DNA from 3 places in the Lentibacillus sp. Marseille-P4043 genome. Region 2 is predicted to be linked to each of the others. Evidence: predicted binding sites of a transcription regulator. Region 2 holds the regulator's gene; each other region holds the start of a gene.
What was found. The regulator LexA, encoded in region 2, represses DNA repair genes until DNA is damaged. The targets are predictions, from matches to a motif close to CGAACATATGTTCG.
Positions count from the first base shown of each region.

Region 1: C8270_RS13485 (DNA polymerase IV) is a predicted target of LexA. The motif match lies at 4,327-4,340, and genes of this name have one in related genera.
Region 3: C8270_RS12815 (DNA polymerase IV) is a predicted target of LexA. The motif match lies at 2,872-2,885, and genes of this name have one in related genera.

Region 1 is NZ_LT984884.1:2,730,193-2,736,433, forward strand. Features, by position in the region: gene C8270_RS13460 (hypothetical protein) at 29-232, shown strand; gene C8270_RS13465 (Uma2 family endonuclease) at 344-910, shown strand; gene C8270_RS13470 (Uma2 family endonuclease) at 1,034-1,600, shown strand; gene C8270_RS20055 (hypothetical protein) at 1,686-1,859, opposite strand; gene C8270_RS13475 (hypothetical protein) at 2,101-2,487, shown strand; gene C8270_RS13480 (YolD-like family protein) at 2,606-2,947, opposite strand; gene C8270_RS13485 (DNA polymerase IV) at 3,042-4,271, opposite strand; gene C8270_RS13490 (3D domain-containing protein) at 4,714-5,490, shown strand; gene C8270_RS13495 (histidine phosphatase family protein) at 5,595-6,185, shown strand.
Region 2 is NZ_LT984884.1:2,943,215-2,949,455, reverse strand. Features, by position in the region: gene C8270_RS14650 (methionine gamma-lyase family protein) at 1-380, shown strand, start outside; gene C8270_RS14645 (MerR family transcriptional regulator) at 512-886, shown strand; gene glnA (type I glutamate--ammonia ligase) at 923-2,260, shown strand; gene lexA (transcriptional repressor LexA) at 2,300-2,923, opposite strand; gene C8270_RS14630 (YneB family resolvase-like protein) at 3,210-3,866, shown strand; gene C8270_RS14625 (DUF896 domain-containing protein) at 3,952-4,185, shown strand; gene tkt (transketolase) at 4,286-6,241, shown strand, end outside.
Region 3 is NZ_LT984884.1:2,615,011-2,621,251, reverse strand. Features, by position in the region: gene argC (N-acetyl-gamma-glutamyl-phosphate reductase) at 1-973, opposite strand, end outside; gene C8270_RS12815 (DNA polymerase IV) at 1,607-2,857, opposite strand; gene C8270_RS12810 (M20/M25/M40 family metallo-hydrolase) at 3,229-4,353, opposite strand; gene C8270_RS12805 (acyl-CoA carboxylase subunit beta) at 4,380-5,927, opposite strand; gene mce (methylmalonyl-CoA epimerase) at 5,927-6,241, opposite strand, start outside.

The DNA.
Region 1 (6,241 bases), 210 kb from region 2:
AAAATTGGATAAAAGGAGCGGAATTTCAATGGCATCTACTTATTCTGCGATAGTATGTCCACATTGTGGGTGTTGTGCAACGGAAGATTATTATTACAGCACAGATGAAACGCTCATTTGGTGTTACCGTTGTGGTTATTCTTATCAAAAGACAATTGATCATTGGAAGGATGAAAATACACCAGTTTTTCAGGAAAATGAATATAAAGGTCATGTTTCGAAAACGGAATAGCGATGGAGTACGGAAAATATTAAATCGTTCTCTATCTTTATCCACCGAAACAAAAGGCCTGTATCATATTAAAAGTGAGAACAAGTATTTTAGAATGGAGGGGAACTCACCATGGTACTATATCAAAATAGGACAGTCTCAGTTGAGGAGTATTTTCAAATTCGCGAAAGTAACGATGCATTACTGGAATATATCGATGGATTTGTTTATATGTCACCATCGCCATCGACAAGGCATCAACGCATATCACGTAAACTTGAGCGTACGTTTGAAGCATTTCTGGATGATAAGTCATGTGAGTTATTCCATGCACCATATGATATTGAATTGAAAAACGAAAAAATAGATGGCACAAAAATTGTTATTCCGGACATTAGCATTATTTGTGATAAAAGCGGCTTTACTGATGCCAGGTATGTAGGTGTTCCAGATCTTGTCGTCGAAATCCTTAGCCCGTCTAATCAGTCCCATGCTTTGGTTACAAAACTGAATCTATATATGGATTATAGTGTTCAGGAATATTGGATTGTCAACCCGATACTTCATTCAATAATGGTCTACGCTCTAAATGATCGAGGTATGTATGAACAGTATGATGTAAAAACAGATACAGGAACGATTATTTCTAAGTTGTTCCCAAGTTTGTATGCTGATCTCAAAGATGTTTTCGCAAATTAGCTGCCTACATTGCGGGTTGTGCAACGAAGGGCATTATTACAACATAAAAAAGGGTGAAAATATACTTCCTTTCCAGAGAATGTGATGTGTCACAAAAGTAGTTTAAGAATGGGGGAGTTCATCATGGTACTTTATCAAAATAGGACAGTCTCAGTTGCAGAGTATTTTCAAATTCGCGAAAGTAATGATGCATTATTGGAATATATTGATGGATTCGTATATATGTCACCATCACCATCGACAAAGCATCAACGCATATCTAGTAAGCTACAGATTGAATTTGGGAATTTTCTTAAGGGTAGACCTTGTGAGGTATTTCCTGCACCGTACGACATTGAATTAATGAATGAAAAAATCGATGGCACGAAAATTGTTATTCCAGATATCAGCATTATCTGTGATAAAAGTGGTTTTACGGATGCAAGGTATGTTGGTGTTCCAGATCTTGTCGTGGAAATCCTTAGTCCTTCCAATCAGTCCCATGATTTAGTTACAAAACTGAATCTATATATGGATTATGGTGTTCAGGAATATTGGATTGTCAACCCGTCACTTGATTCGATAATGGTCTACGCGCTAAATGATCAAGGTATGTATGAACAGCATGATGTAAAAACAGACGTGGGAATAATTACCTCTAAATTTCTACCTGGTTTTCACGCTGATCTCAAGGATGTTTTTGCAAATTAGCCACTTAATATGTTAAAGAGTGGCTAGTTGGACTGAGTGTGGGGATGCTTACATTAATTTGTATTTATGATTTTTGATAATCGGGTCAACGGTTGAACGTTTGGTAAAAATGCTGATAGGTGTTAACTTGGTCCTGGGTCGATACACGAGGAGTAAAAGACCAGCCCATTCGTTTCATCAATGCTTCATACATCTCCATCAAAGTTAATTGCTGCAAGGCCATTTCCACGTGTGCATGTCTAACGTTTTGGTCTTTCATCATTCATAACTTTAGCTGTCGTATGAGCTTCCAATGCAATCCACTTGTTGCCGGTTTCAGCTCTATACCTATTAATCTCGTGCGGATGGTATCTTCTCATATAATAAGTGTCTAAATTTGGAACCTCGACATAATCATGGTGATGAGGATTGATCAACGCTAACATAACCTTAACGTGTACGTGCATGATGTTCGCTTGCAATTGAATAATTTCTTTCAGTTCGCCAATTGTTACCTTACCTTGATAAAGACGAATTATATCCTAGCCGTTGTTTTCATTATCGAAATGGCGATGCTTTTATTGCTTCTGGTCACAACAAGTCTACCTATAGCAATTCTATTCGGCATCCTATGGGGAATGGCCAATGGTTTTGAACGGATTGGCATGAATGTGATTTGGCCGGATTATTTTGGCAGAAGGTATATTGGCAGCATTAATGGTGTCGGCATGACCATTATCGTATTAGGATCAGCATTTGGACCTTTACCATTTGGTGTTGGATTTGACACATTCCATAGCTATACGTTGGTACTCGTTTTTTCACTTATTTTCCCGATCATTGGAATTGTTTGTTCGCTGTTGGCCAAAAAGCCTAATAAAGCAAAATTGGCGGGACGATTGAATTAGCTGGAGAGGGGAAAGGGGAATGAGTAATCCGGTGCTTTTTCTACGTGGGCTTTTCCTTGTTAGGGATTGCCCACTACTTTTAAGTATAGGGATCCTCGTAACTTTCGTCATAATCCATTCAGCAAACAGAAACATCCATAATTTCATCAAAAGAAACCCATTCGCTTCCATCCAATGTAACTAGTTTAAGTTTTTGTTCGGGGGTTATTTTTTGCACTTTTCCTGTAACGTAATGGTCCTGATAGGGGTGGAAGATTTGAATTCTCAGATCCAACCCTTGTTGCATCGCATCAGAAATCATTCCAGAAAACAATTCGATTTGCTGTTCATCCAGTATCGGTTTTGTTCGTTTCGTCAGTTCTTTTTGGTGTTGACGGATCCGCGCTTTATGCTCCGGTAGCATCATGCGACTGGATTCCCACATCAAATTACGGCCTGGTGTTAGTTTATTAGGGTTCATTTCATTTTCCACTCCTTTTATTGCATGTTCAAAAGTTGTTGACGTTGAGGCGGCTCAGTAAAGCTAACGAGGATATTCGCCGCTTGAACATCCCTTATTTGTAATGCCCACCAATTTTTTCAGCTCGACTGAACACTTGCCCGGCATTTGTTAGCGATGATGCCCGGACGATGGCGGTTGGTCCATATTTTGTATAGATATCATCCATCGCTTGAGAAAGGCGTTCTTTTTTTAATGACAAATCGAAAAGGCTTAATTGATAAGGATCGGCTGGCTGCAGCTGTGACAATGTTATCCCAGAACTTCGAATGGGTTGTCGGTCCCAGTGCATCCGGAATAAATGCAATGCTGACCGGAAAATATCCATGCCAAAATTGGTCGGTGATGCCAGCTTTATCTGCCGGTGAAATCCGGTTTTGAAGGAAAAATCCGCACCTCCGACACTGATTGACACGGTATTGCCTCGATAACCATCGGCCCGTGCACGTCTAGCAACTTCTTCGCTTAATTCCAATAAGATCACTTTTATCTCATCAAACGTTTCATAATCCCGAGGTAATGTCATGCGGTGTCCAACTGCCTTTTGTCCATCATGTGTCTTTGTTGTTACCGGGGCGTAATCGATTCCGTTTGCCGTTTGCCATAGGACTTGCCCATTAATACCCCAACGTTTGGTTAATGCATCTACAGAAAAATTCGCCAGCTGTCCAATTTTCCGAATGCCCATTCGTTGCAGGTGATGCCTCATTCGGCTGCCAATACCAAACATTTTACCGATTGGAAGCTCCCACATCGTTTCTTTCATGTTGGATTTATCTAATTGAAAAATCCCAGTCCGATTTTTCTTGGCGAATGCATCACAAGCTATTTTTGCTAATACTTTATTTGGTCCAATGCCAACCCGCGCATAGATGCCTGTTACCTCCATGACTTCCTGCTGTATCTTTTTGGCAATGGTAAATGGGTCTCCGAACAGCTTTTGGCTTCCGGTGATGTCCAAAAATTGTTCATCGATCGAAAATACTTCCACAAGATTGGTATAGTGCTCCAATATTTCGGTGATTTGGCATGACACGTCAATATACCGTTGCATGCGTGGCCGTATAACGACGGCTTCTGGACATTTATTTTTTGCCTCCCATAATGCTTCAGCCGTTTTTACTCCGTATTTTTTAGCAATGGGACAGGCAGCCAGAATAATCCCACTCCGTCGTTCCGGATCGCCTGACACAATCACTGGTTTGTCTTTCAGTTTTGGGTTCTCCGCCTTTTCCACGGAAGCATAGAACGTTTGCATATCAACCAGAAAAATAACCCGTTTCATTCCTAAGACTCCTTTTGAGGAAACTAGTGTTCTGTACCTATATTTTTATTATATGCGAATACACGTTCTTTATGCAATGGTAATTATTTGAATCAACGGCTACTTTTACACAAAAAACAGATACCCAGGCGAATTTTATGCGGGGAAAAAAGGGAATAGAACCGATTAATCATAACTTATTTCATTTGTAAAGCATGTCACTCTTTTTTAAACAGGCTGTAACCGCAGAGGGAAGGTTACCATGATACGATGAGCTTGTCAGTAATTAAAAGTGCGTGTTCAAAAAATTGCCAAATTAGAAGCAAGAAGGTCAAGGCGGCGTAGCTCCTGAGCCCCGGAATGTAACATAAATAGGTACACGAGGAGGGGAAAAGCAAGCCAACGAAGAGATTCGCCGCTTATTATTTGGTTATTTTTTGAACAACCTTAGGGGGACAACAAAATGAAAAAGTTAGTATCTTTGTGTCTTGGTTTAATCATGTTGTTCATTTCTACAATGACCGTTTCTGCAGCTGAGGCTGAATATGAAGTGCGTAAGGGTGACACGCTTTGGGATATAGCTATTAACCATCATACAACCGTGGACGAACTGATGGAGGTAAATGGATTAAAATCAACGTTGATATATTCGAAACAAACATTAAAACTTAAAAAAGAGTATTATACCGTACAGAAGGGAGATACGCTAAGTGAGATCAGTGAAGCATATGGTGATGAAGTAACGGTTGCGAATCTGAAAGCATGGAATGACCTTTCTTCTGATTTAATTATTGTTGGACAAAAGCTGGTAGTAAATGGACCGGAACTTCGACCAGAATCAAAACAAGTGGAAGCAGCGGCTAATATAGAGGCCCATTCCCAAAAATCGGAGACGCAGGGAAGCAAGGAAGCAAGTAAACAGGTCGGGAAACAGCTAACAAAAGCAGAAGGAAGGACATTATCTGTTGAAGCAACAGCTTACACAGCTTATTGTTCGGGATGTTCGGGAATAACCGCAACAGGTGTGAATTTGCATGAGAATCCCAATGCAAAAGTAATTGCTGTTGATCCTAACGTTATCCCGCTTGGCTCAAAAGTTTATGTAGAAGGCTACGGCTATGCTGTGGCAGCTGATACAGGCGGCGCCATAAATGGGAATGCAATCGACGTACACCTCCCGACGAAGAAGCAAGCATATAACTGGGGCAGAAGAACAGTAGAAGTTACAATCGTGGATTAGGAAATTTTTCGGATCGAGTTTTTCCAATCTTCATTATTTATTATTATGTTACAATAAAAGCTAGAAATGCCGAGGAACTTTATAGAGTAATTAGGGGTGAAGAGATGATTAAAATCGGATTCGTGCGTCACGGGATAACGAATTGGAATATAGAAAGAAGGGCACAAGGAAGTACTGATGTGCCACTTAACAAGGAAGGGCTTTTACAAGCGGAAAAACTTGCGGATCGTTTGCAGGTTGAAGATTGGGACGTGATTTATTCTAGTAATCTAGCAAGGGCAAAGCAAACCGCTGAGATAATTGGAAATAAACTAGAAAATAGAACGATTCATTTCGATTCCAGACTACGTGAAAATGGTGGTGGGCTGATCGAAGGAACGACAGAGGAAGAACGGGTAGCAAAATGGGGCCCTGATTGGCGGGAATTGGACTTACATAGAGAAAAAAGCGAAAGTATTATGGCAAGAGGCCGATCGATAATGGCTGAAATTTTGAACGAACAACATGGGAAGAACATATTAATTGTTAGCCATGGATCTTTTATTAAATCCCTTTTAAGAGAAATGTTGCCGGATGAGGATGTCGAGACGTCGCTTCACAACTGTTCATTGACAATACTGGAAAAGGCTGACGTGGAATGGAAGCTGAAGTTGCATAATTGTACAAGACACATATCAGCGCAGTCGTTGCGTTAACCTTTTTATCAAACTAATTTATTCTGTATGTGCAATAAGAAAATGTGATTGTAACC
Region 2 (6,241 bases):
TTTTTACAGCTCGATTTCTAGAGCTAATTGGATATACAACACAGCCAGACTATCAAGCGGAGCGAACTGATTTAATTCAATCGGTTACATTTGAAAGTGCGGAGCAAATGATTGCGTTCTGTCAAACCATTCAAATGAACTCACCGGTTAATTCATTTGTAACACCAGTCCCAAGTCCAATGCCTGGTTATGAAGATGATGTCATTATGGCAGCTGGAACATTTATACAAGGGGCAAGCCTTGAATTAACAGCCGACGGACCGATAAGAGCTCCCTATACGGCGTTTGTACAAGGTGGTTTGACTTACGAACATGTGAAGATTGCTTTAAAAGAAGCTGCAACAACTCTCATTAAAAAAGGTTTTCTCACATTAAAATAGGGTAAAGAAATAGAGATGGGAATCTATCTCTATTTCTTTTTGGTGCTTATGTTAGGAAACCTTACATTTATTTGACAGAGATATTAACATACGGTAAACTATTAATTATAAATGTTGAAGGGGGTTCAATAATGAACGATCAAGATAGACGTTCCATGCCCTTATTCTCGATAGGAATAGTAAAGAAATTAACGGAACTAACGGCAAGACAAATTAGAAACTATGAGGAACATGGTCTTATTCAACCTGAAAGAACATCAGGGAATCAACGGTTGTTCTCCTTTAATGATGTTGATCGGTTACTGGAGATAAAAGACTTACTTGACAAAGGCATTAACTTAGCTGGTATTAAGCATTTGCTTATCACTAATAAACAGATGCAACAGCAAAAGGAAATGTTATCCGAAAAAGAGCTTAGAATTATGTTAAAGAACGAATTACATGAAGCTGGAAGAATGGGAAAATCTAGCTTGAGACAAGGTGAATTATCTAGATTTTTTCAATAAAAATAAAGGTGATTTGAAAAGCTGGGAGGCTAACGAATGAGTTCAAAATTGTCGAAGGAACAAATTTATCAAATAATAGAGGAGGAAAATGTTCGATTTATACGCTTGCAATTTACGGACATGCTGGGGACAATTAAAAATGTTGAAATTCCGTTAAGCCAATTGGATAAAGCGTTAGATAATAAAATGATGTTTGATGGATCCTCAATTGAAGGTTTTGTTCGGATTGAAGAATCTGATATGTATTTGCATCCAGACCTAGATACATTTGTCGTATTCCCATGGACATCTGACAAAGGAAAAGTTGCGCGATTTATTTGTGATATTTACAATCCAGATGGAACACCATTTGAAGGATGTCCAAGATATAATTTGAAACGAAATCTTAAAAAAATGGAAGAATTAGGTTACTCAGCATTTAATATTGGTACAGAACCAGAATTCTTTTTATTTAAACTAGATGAGCATGGTGACCCATCATTGGAATTGAACGATCGGGGCGGGTATTTTGATTTAGCTCCAACAGATTTAGGGGAAAACTGCCGTCGTGATATAGTTCTTGAATTGGAAGAAATGGGATTTAATATTGAAGCATCCCATCATGAAAGTGCACCAGGTCAACATGAAATTGACTTCCAATATTCCGATGCAGTTAAACATTGTGATGATATTCAAACATTTAAGCTTGTTGTTAAGACGATCGCTCGAAAACATAACTTACATGCAACATTTATGCCTAAACCATTATTTGGTGTTAACGGCTCTGGTATGCATGTAAATATGTCCTTATTTAAGGATGGAGAAAATGTATTCTTTGACAATGATGGGGATATGCAGCTGAGCGAAATAGCGTATCAATTTACAGCTGGACTTATTAAACATGCTACAAGTTTCACTGCTGTGACAAATCCAACTGTAAATTCCTATAAACGTTTAGTTCCGGGATATGAGGCGCCAAGTTATGTTGCGTGGTCAGCACAAAATCGGAGTCCATTAGTACGGATCCCGTTTTCAAGAGGATTAAGTACCAGGGTTGAACTTAGAAGTGTTGACCCCGCCGCAAACCCTTATATGGCTATGGCAGTACTTCTTGCGTCAGGTCTTGATGGGATTACGTCAAAACTAACACCGCCAGAACCAGTAAACCGCAACATTTATGTAATGGATAAAGCAGAACGTGAAAGAAACGGAATCAAAGACTTACCTGCAACATTGATGGATGCACTAAGTGAGTTGGAAAAAGATGAAGTTGTTTCAGTTGCACTAGGTGAGCATCTTTATGAGCATTTTATTGAGGCTAAAGAGATTGAATGGGACATGTTCAGAACAACTGTACACCCATGGGAACGTGAACAGTATTTAGCGTCTTATTAAAAAATCCCCTTGATACGTATTCAACGTATCAAGGGTTTTTTAATGGATGTTTCGGTATAATCCAATTACTTTACCTAGAATCGTAACATTTTGATAGATTAACGGTTCCATTGTTGCGTTCTCAGGTTGTAAGCGAATATGATCTTTTTCCTTGAAGAATCGTTTTACTGTAGCTTCATCCTCATCTGTCATTGCCACAACAATATCTCCGTTTTGCGCCGTGTTTTGTTGTTTTACAATAACCATGTCACCATTTAATATACCAGCTTCGATCATGCTTTCTCCTTCGATTACTAAGACATATAAACTATCATCTGGTCCTGCGCTTGAACTTGGCAAGGGGATGAATTCTTCAATATTTTCTACAGCGGTAATCGGAATTCCGGCGGTAACTTTTCCTATAACCGGTGCATATCGGGCCTCTTCTTTCGGTATATTATTTTCTTCTGACGGATTTAAAACCTCTATTGCTCTAGGTTTCGTCGGGTCTCTCCTTATATAGCCTTTACTCTCTATTCTTGCAAGATGACCGTGAACAGTAGAACTTGACGCAAGACCAACTGCTTCAGCTATTTCTCTTACGGACGGTGGATAGCCTTTTTTGCTAACCTGGTCCTTAATAAAATCAAGAATCATTTGCTGCCTTTTGGAAAGTTTAGTCATTTAGCAAACACCTCACGCATATTATTTATTGATACTAGTTTATCACTAGAATCATTAATAAGCAAACGTTCGTTCGAAAATACATTGACAAGATCGTACGTTCGATGTACTATATTGATAGACGAACAATAGTTCTTATTTGATGAAGGAGCTGATTGATATGTTTGGAAAACTTACTAAAACAGATGTATTCTATCTTGTTACTTTTGCTTTAACATTGGGGTTTTTATACTTTTCAATGGTTACCAGCGCATAGTATACTGATATAAGTGAAGGGGTAATTGGATTGAAAGCGATTCTTTATTGTCGGGTAAGTACAGATAAAAAAACGCAGGAAACATCTTTAGCACGACAAAAGCAGGAACTCATCAGTCTTGCAACACGTTATGAATTCACTGTTGTTGAGATAATCGAAGAGCAAGCAAGTGGTTACGATATAGACCGTGATGGTATATTTCAGCTACTTGATTACTTTTCTGCCAATAAAGCGGATTGTTTACTGATCCAGGACGAAACTAGGTTAGGGAGAGGGAATACAAAAATTGCGTTATTTCATCAACTGCATAAATTGAATATATCGATATACACTGCAATTCAGGACGGACAGTTGGAACTATCCGAATCCGATTCAATGGTTTTACAAATTGTCGGAATTGTTGAGGAGTATCAGCGGAGGATTCACAATACAAAAATTAGACGGGGAATGAAAAAAGCCATTCACGAAGGTTATGATCCAAGTAAGAATTTAACACATCGCAATCAAGCGCCTGGTAGAGAAAGAAAAACATTCCCTATTGAAGAAGTTGTCAAACTGAGACAGAAGAATTTAACCTTTGAGGAAATTGCTAATACACTAAATGGCATGGGACATTCGGTTTCCAAAGCAACGGTTCATCGAAGATATCAAGAACATCAAGAACATCAAGAACATCTTAACGCTTGAAACTCTTATAAAGGAAAGGTATCATGAAAAGGCAAGAACGTGATTATTGTTCTTGCTTTTTTGCATGGTACAGGAGGTATTTTTTATGATAGCCAAAGAGAAATTAGATAGAATAAATAAATTAGCTAATAAGTCGAAAACTGAAGGGTTGACAGACAAGGAAAAAAAAGAACAAAAAGAACTCAGGCAAGAATATTTACAAAACGTTCGTAAATCCTTTAAAAATCAATTTAAAACAATGACTGTTGTTGACCGCGAAGGCAATGATGTTACACCACAAAAGTTGCGTGACCTGCAAGGAAAAAATAAAGATCAATAATTGCCAATACTATTAAAGGTAAAGTATTACTTGTGGGAAATCCATCTTCATTATAAAATGTTAAGAGGTAGAAAGTATGTAAAATGAAAGGGGAATAAATATGTCAAAAGATGTCGAGCAGTTATCCATTAATACAATACGAACGCTAGCAATTGACGCAATCGAAAACGCAAATTCAGGTCATCCAGGTTTGCCAATGGGTGCCGCTCCGATGGCGTATACACTGTGGACTGATTTTATGAACCACAATCCAAAAAATTCAAAATGGTTTAATCGAGACAGGTTTGTTCTTTCAGCTGGCCATGGTTCCATGCTTTTATATGGGTTGCTTCATTTATCAGGATATAATGTTACCATTGATGATTTAAAAGGATTTCGTCAATGGAATTCAAAAACACCTGGCCATCCTGAAGTACATCATACAGATGGTGTAGAAGCAACAACTGGACCTCTTGGACAAGGTATTGCAATGTCGGTAGGAATGGCAATGGCTGAAGCACACCTTGCTGCAACATATAATCAGGATGACCTTTCCATTATTGATCATTATACATATGCACTTATCAGTGATGGTGACTTAATGGAAGGTATTTCACATGAAACAGCTTCACTTGCAGGCCATCTTGGATTAGGAAAATTAATTGCTTTGTATGATTCAAATGACATTTCACTAGATGGTGAACTTAATCGATCATTCTCTGATAATACAGAAGAACGTTTTAAAGCATACGGTTGGGAAGTTATTAGGGTGGAAGATGGAAATGATGTAGAAGCATTGCGTCAGGCCATAAAACAAGCAAAAGAAAATACCAAGCAACCGACATTAATTGAGGTAAAAACAATTATCGGCTATGGTTCACCTAATAAATCAAATTCCGCAGCATCACATGGTGCACCACTTGGTAAAGATGAAGTCAAATTAACAAAAGAGTATTATAAGTGGGAACAGGAAGACTTCAATGTTCCAGATGAAGTATATGCTGACTTCAAAGAAAAAATTAATAAACAAGGTGCTAAATCGGAACAAGAATGGAACGACCTTTTTAACCAATATCAGGAAAAATATCCTGAATTAGCGAATGAACTCGAGCTAGCAATAAAAGGTGATCTACCAGACAATTGGGACAAAGAATTACCAATATACGAACCGGAAAAAGATAAACTAGCAACAAGGGCCTCCTCTGGTGAAGTATTAAATGCGATTGCTCAATCTGTACCAAATTTCTTTGGTGGAAGTGCTGATTTAGCAGGATCGAATAAAACAAGCATTAAGGATGAGGCGGATTTTTCACGTGATAACTATGCTGGACGAAATATCTGGTTTGGTGTACGGGAACATGCAATGGCAGCCGCATTAAATGGAATGGCATTACATGGTGGATTAAATGTATATGCTGGTACCTTCTTCGTGTTTAGTGACTATTTGCGACCTGCTGTAAGGTTATCGTCTATTATGAAGACACCAGTAACATATGTGTTCACCCATGATTCGATCGCGGTTGGGGAAGATGGTCCAACCCACGAACCAATTGAACAACTAGCAGCTTTCCGCGCAATGCCGGGACTTTCACTTATTCGCCCAGCAGACGGCAACGAAACTCAAGCTGCCTGGCGTTTGGCATTGGAATCTACAGATCAGCCAACAGCTTTAGTACTAACTCGTCAAGGGCTGCCAACATTAGAGGGAACAAAGGAACATGCATATGAAGGTGTCAAAAAAGGCGCCTATGTGATTAGCAAAGCAACAAAAGATGAACCAGATGCATTGTTGCTTGCAACTGGGTCAGAAGTTCAATTAGCAGTGAAAGCCAAAAAAGAACTTCAAGAAATAGGTATTGATGTCAGTGTTGTAAGCATGCCTTCATGGGATCGATTTAATCAACAGGACGAAGCATACAAAAATGAAGTATTACCAGCAAACGTTAAGGCTCGGGTAGGAATCGAGATGGCTTCACCATTCGGCTGGGAACGCTATGTTGGCGATAACGGTACTGTTATTGGTATCGATACATTTGGCGCTTCTGCAAAAGGTGAAAAAGTTATCGATGAATATGGC
Region 3 (6,241 bases), 330 kb from region 2:
TCGCCTGACCGGCTGCACCTTTCACTAGATTGTCAATGACCGAAATGATCGTTAATATATTCGTTCGTTGGTCAATTGAAACACCAATATCACAAAAATTTGTTCCGTATACTTCCTTTGTTGCCGGCCAGCATTTTTCTGGTCTAACCCGAACAAAATGCTCATCTTGATAAGTCTCGTTGTACAATTGCACAACATCTGCATCTGTCAGGTGTATATTTTTTAACGATGCATAAATCGTGCATAAAATCCCTCTTGTCATAGGAACCAAATGGGCATTAAATGTTACTTTTGTCTCTGCCCCTTTAATTTGGGACAATACTTGCTCTATTTCCGGTGTGTGCTGATGACTACCAAGCTTATATGCCTTCATGTTCTCATTGATTTCCGAAAATAATGTCCCTTGTGTAGGCTTTCTACCAGCACCAGATACCCCAGTTTTTCCGTCAATGATAATCGGATAAGTTGTATCAATTATGGATGCCTTAACTGCTGGAACGATACCGAGCAGTGCTGCTGTCGGATAACAACCCGGATTAGCAATAAATGTTCTGTCGTTCAAATCCTTGCGATAGATCTCAGGCAACCCATACACAGCCATATCCAAAAACTCCTGCTCAGCGGGTGCATTTTTATACCATTCTTTATACATTTGCTTATCTTTTAACCGGAAATCGCCTGAGAGATCAATACACGGGATGCCTGCTTCGACAAATGGAGGAGCAATATCTTTCGTCACTCCTGAGGGCGTTGCAAAGAATACCGCATCCACCCGATTGATGATTTCCGGAACATGGAGTTTTTCCAATGGTAACTCTAAGACATGTTGCAACTGTGGATACTGATCCGTTATTTTCTGCCCTTGCGTCGAATGAGAAACGAGTAAATCAACCGTAACCATTGGATGATTGTGCAAGAGCCGAATTAGTTCTGCACCCCCATACCCATTCGCACCTACAATTCCTACCTTCACAAATGTCAGCCCCTTAAAAATTAATTGTGTATCATTATAATAAATATTGAATAAATATACAACAGTTATTTTAAAATATTTTAATTATTTTCTGAAGGGGTTGAATTTATAATAATTTCGTAGTTGGTATAAATGTTGGTTTCGCATTTTTTGTTGCTTTCTGACCCGCAGCCCATATACACTACGCTTTCCGGGGGCGGCTGGAGAGCCTCCTCAGGCCAACACGACGTTGGTCATGAAGGCGTTGCCACAGGACGTGGCGATCTTAGCCTTTACTCCCTTTTCGCACTGCGGGGTCTCACCTATGCCTCTCTTCCCCCAGGAGTCTACGTGTATACGGACTGCTTGCGAGGAAATATATGCTTCTCCTGTAATCAAGTATAAATATTTAAATAATTGTAATAAGATGATAAGGCACAATACCAGTAAAGGAAATATACGTATACTCCTTGAAAATAAAAACCATTTTCTGCGTGCGATGTTACGCTGTCGAAGCATTCCTTGTCCTGCGGGAAAGCGAAGTGTATTTCCGCAACGGTAGTTAATGCACAGTTTATGAATATTGTGCAACAATCTTTTTGAAAACAGACTTAATTAAAAAAAGCCCACACCTGAATTCCAAGTGTGTGCTTGTTATCGTTTATAATCATCCAAAAAATCTTTTTGAAAGCTTGTGTGCGGCTGATCCGCTTGATTTTGATTTTCCTCCAGCTGTGTAAATGGATTTTTCCCGTATTTCGTTGTCAATTCTTCAATTGCCGTATATAACTTTTCTTTTCCCGCTTCTTTTTCATAGGTAAACAAGTCAAGTTGGTGTGCAATGTTTTGTTTTTCTTCCACATCTTGAACTGTAATTCCTAGCAGGCGTATCGGTTCTAAGTTCCAATGTTTTTGAAATAATTCATTCGCAACAAAAAGAATATCCGCTTTTTTCTCAATATAGGATTGCAGCTTTTTACTTCGTGTAACTGTCTTCCGATCGTGGTAACGAATCATAATCTGAACACTTCGCCCTGCAGCTTGTTTTCGTTTCATTCTACGTTCTACATTGTCAGCAAGTTTCCCCATTAATTTCTTAATTTCGGTTTCGTTTGTTGTGTCCTCAGCCAATGTTTGCGAACTGCCAATACTTTTAAATTCATTTACCGCTTCTGGATCTACCTGTCTTGGATCAATCCCGTTTGCTCGGTTTTTCAAACGTTCGCCATTTATGCCTAAAATTTGTTTCAGTTGGTAAACATCCCAACCGGCAAGATCACCAATCGTCTTCACATCAATCGCATTTAATTTCCGTGCTGTCTTTTCCCCAACTCCATACATTTCTTCAACAGGTAATGGCCACAATTTATGAGATAGGTCCCGCTTTCTAAGAATAGTTATCCCCATTGGCTTTTTCATATCAGAGGCCATTTTCGCTAAAAACTTATTTGGGGCGATCCCAATACTACATGGCAGATCCAACTCATGTTTAATTTTATTCTGTAGATTTTCCGCTATTTTGATTGGATTCCCGAGATGCTCGCATTCCGTAATATCCATGTATCCTTCATCGATTGAAACTGGTTGAACAAATGGGGTTATGTCAGCAAGCATTTTAAACATTTCTCTGGAAGCTGCCCGGTAACGATCAAAATTAGGTCGTAAAACCATTAACTGCGGGCATAGTTTTCTTGCCTGCCATAATGTCATTGTTGTCTTGACCCCTTTAGCCCTAGCTTCATAACTACTCGTCACAACAATTCCCTTGCGTTCTTCCGGATTACCAGCAATTGCTAGTGGTTTTCCTTTCAACTTCGGGTTATAGGCCATTTCAACGGATGCGTAAAAACAATTCATATCAATATGGAAGATAACACGGCCTTTTTTCGGATACCATTGTGACATTCTATCACCCTTTACGAACGGTTGTTTCTTTTTATTTATTATAGCACAAAAAAAGGAGACTGGACATTATCCAATCCCCTCCGTTTAGATGGAGAAACACCTATATTAAAACAAATGATAATTAGTTGAATTAAAATCACATTTTTAAGTAAGATAATAATTCGATTTCTTATTTACGCTATATTTGATTTAGGGAGGAAGAGAAACGGCGAGACTCCTGCGAAAAAACGAGTGAGCCGAGACCCCGCAACGATTTTTGTGAGGAGGCTCGGGCGCTCGTCCGTGGAAAGCGAGTCGTTTCTCTGACTCCCCTTCTCCTTTTTCCATAAACGGACCCTTATTATCATTAGGTTTATTAACTTATGTGCTAATTATTTAGCCGTTTCTTGCACAATTGCTGTAACTAATTCCGTTACTTTTACTAGTTCATTAACTGGAATTCGTTCATTTGTCGTATGGATTTCCTCATAGCCAACAGCAAGGTTAACGGTTGGAATTCCATAACCTGCAATAACGTTGGCATCACTTCCACCGCCACTTTTTAGCAGCTTGCTTTCCCGACCGATTGTTTTTGCTGCATTACGGGCAACCTCAACAACTTGATCTCCTGCTGCCTGTTTAAAGCCAGGGTACATAACTTGCACGTCAACTTCTGCAGTTCCGCCAAGTTCTTCAGCAGTCGTTTCAAATGCCTCTTTCATCTTCGCAACTTGTGCTTCCATTTTTTCCGGAACAAGTGAACGAGCTTCTGCTAAAATTTCAACATAATCACAAACGATATTGGTTTGTTGTCCACCTTCAAATCGACCGATGTTTGCGGTTGTTTCATCATCAATTCGACCTAGTGGCATTTTCGCAATTGCTTTAGCTGCCAAGGTAATAGCCGAAACGCCATTTTCTGGAGCAACACCCGCATGTGCTGTTTTTCCTTTCATCACGGTAGAAATCTTTGCCTGTGTTGGTGCAGCAACGATGATGTCGCCAACTGTACCATTGCTATCAATTGCATAGCCGTATTTTGCATGGAGTAGCGAACTATCCAATGCTTTGGCACCAACTAATCCTGATTCTTCACCAGCTGTAATGACAAATTGAATATTGCCATGCTCAACATTGTTCTCTTGCAATGTACGGATTGCCTCGAAAATTGCTGCAAGTCCAGCTTTATCATCGGAACCAAGTATTGTTGAACCATCTGACACAATATAACCATCTTTAATGGATGGTTTAATCCCGTTCCCTGGAACAACTGTATCCATATGGGAGGTAAAATAAATCGAGTCAACGCCATCTTTTGTTCCTTTTAAATTGCAAATTAAATTATTCGAACCGTGGCCAGTCTTTTCTTTGCTGTTATCCTCGATCACTTCAAGTCCCAAGTCAGTAAATTTCTGTTTCAATACGTCGGAAATTTTTTCTTCATGTCCTGTTTCTGAATCAATCTGTACTAATTCCATAAATTCATTAATTAAACGATCTTGATTTACTTGGACCATTTTTATAAAAGCTCCTTCTTTTGAAATTACAATGGAATATTCCCGTGTTTTTTCTTCGGTCTATCCTCTTGTTTATTGTATAGCATCTCCAAAGCCTGCATAAGTTTAATCCGAGTTTCCCGAGGATCAATCACGTCATCAATCATACCAAGTCCAGCAGCAACGTATGGATTAGCAAATTTTTCACGATATGTATCGATCTTTTCCTGACGTGTTTTCTCTGGATTATCACTTTCCGCAATTTCCTTGGCAAAAATGATATTTGCTGCACCATCAGGCCCCATGACAGCAACTTCTGCATTTGGCCATGCATACACCAAGTCGGCGCCAATGGATTTACTATTCAACGCGACATAAGCACCACCGAACGCTTTCCGAGTGATGACGGTAATTTTCGGAACGGTTGCCTCTGAATAAGCATATAAAATTTTAGCTCCATGACGAATGATACCACCATGCTCTTGTTTAACGCCAGGGAAAAACCCTGTCACATCCTCAAACGTGATAAGCGGAATATTGAAAGCATCACAAAAGCGAATGAACCGTGCTGCTTTATCACTCGAATCAATATCAAGCCCACCAGCCATATATTTTGGCTGATTGCTTACAAGGCCAACCGATTGTCCATGAATCCGGGCAAAGCCAACAACAATGTTTTTCGCAAACTCTTGGTGAATTTCATAAAAACTATCTGTATCCACAACTTGTTCAATTACTTTCTTAACATCATACGGCCTTGCAGCATCAAATGGAACAACTTCTGTTAGGTCTGGACATTCTGCTGCACGCTCATCCGGCGTCTGTAGTGGGGGTTTTTCTTGACTATTTGCTGGTAAATACTGCAACAATTCGCGAACCTTGTCCAGTGCCTCTTCTTCACTCGCTGTCTTGATATGAGCATTCCCGCTTTTTGCATTATGAATATGTGCACCGCCTAAGTCTTCGGATGAAATTTTTTCTCCGGTTACCGTTTCAATCACTTTCGGTCCGGTGATAAACATTTGAGAGGTCTTCTCAACCATGATGACAAAATCGGTAATTGCTGGCGAATAAACAGCACCACCAGCACTTGGCCCCATAATTACTGAAATTTGCGGAATCACACCAGAATAAATCGAGTTGCGATAAAACACTTGTCCATACCCGTCCAGTGAAGATACACCTTCCTGAATCCGGGCACCACCCGAATCATTTAGGCCAATAAAAGGTACACCATTTTTGGCTGCAAGATCCATAACCGCGGCAATTTTTTTCCCATGCATTTCACCAAGTGCACCACCATAAACGGTAAAATCTTGTGCAAATAAATAGATTGGTTTGCCATTGATTTTCCCATATCCGGTTACAACGCCTTCTCCCTTAGCAATTGATTTATCCATTCCAAAGTCTGAAGCACGGTGTTCAATAAATGGATTTAATTCAACAAATGAATCATCATCAAGCAAATAATCAATCCGTTCTCGTGCAGTCATTTTTCCTTTTGCATGTTGTTTGTCAATTCGTTCATCGCCACCGCCAAGCTCTACTTGTCTGCGTTTGTCATATAGTTCGTTAATTTTATCAAAAATATCCATTATGCATCACTTCCCTCGTTCTCTTGGCACAACTCAAATAATACCCCATTTGCTGCCTTCGGATGGATAAAGGCAATTTGGCTATTATGTGCGCCACGTTTTGCTTCTTCGTTAATTAACTTAATACCATCATTTTTATATTGTTCTAGTCGTGCATCAATATTGTCAACTGCGAGCGCAATATGATGAACCCCTTCTCCTTTTTTGTCAAGGAACTTTTTGATAGCAGACGTTTCATGAAGTGGTTCCAGTAACTCAAAACGTGTTTCCCCAATCGATAAAAAGGCTACTTTTACGCCTTCTGATTCAACTTC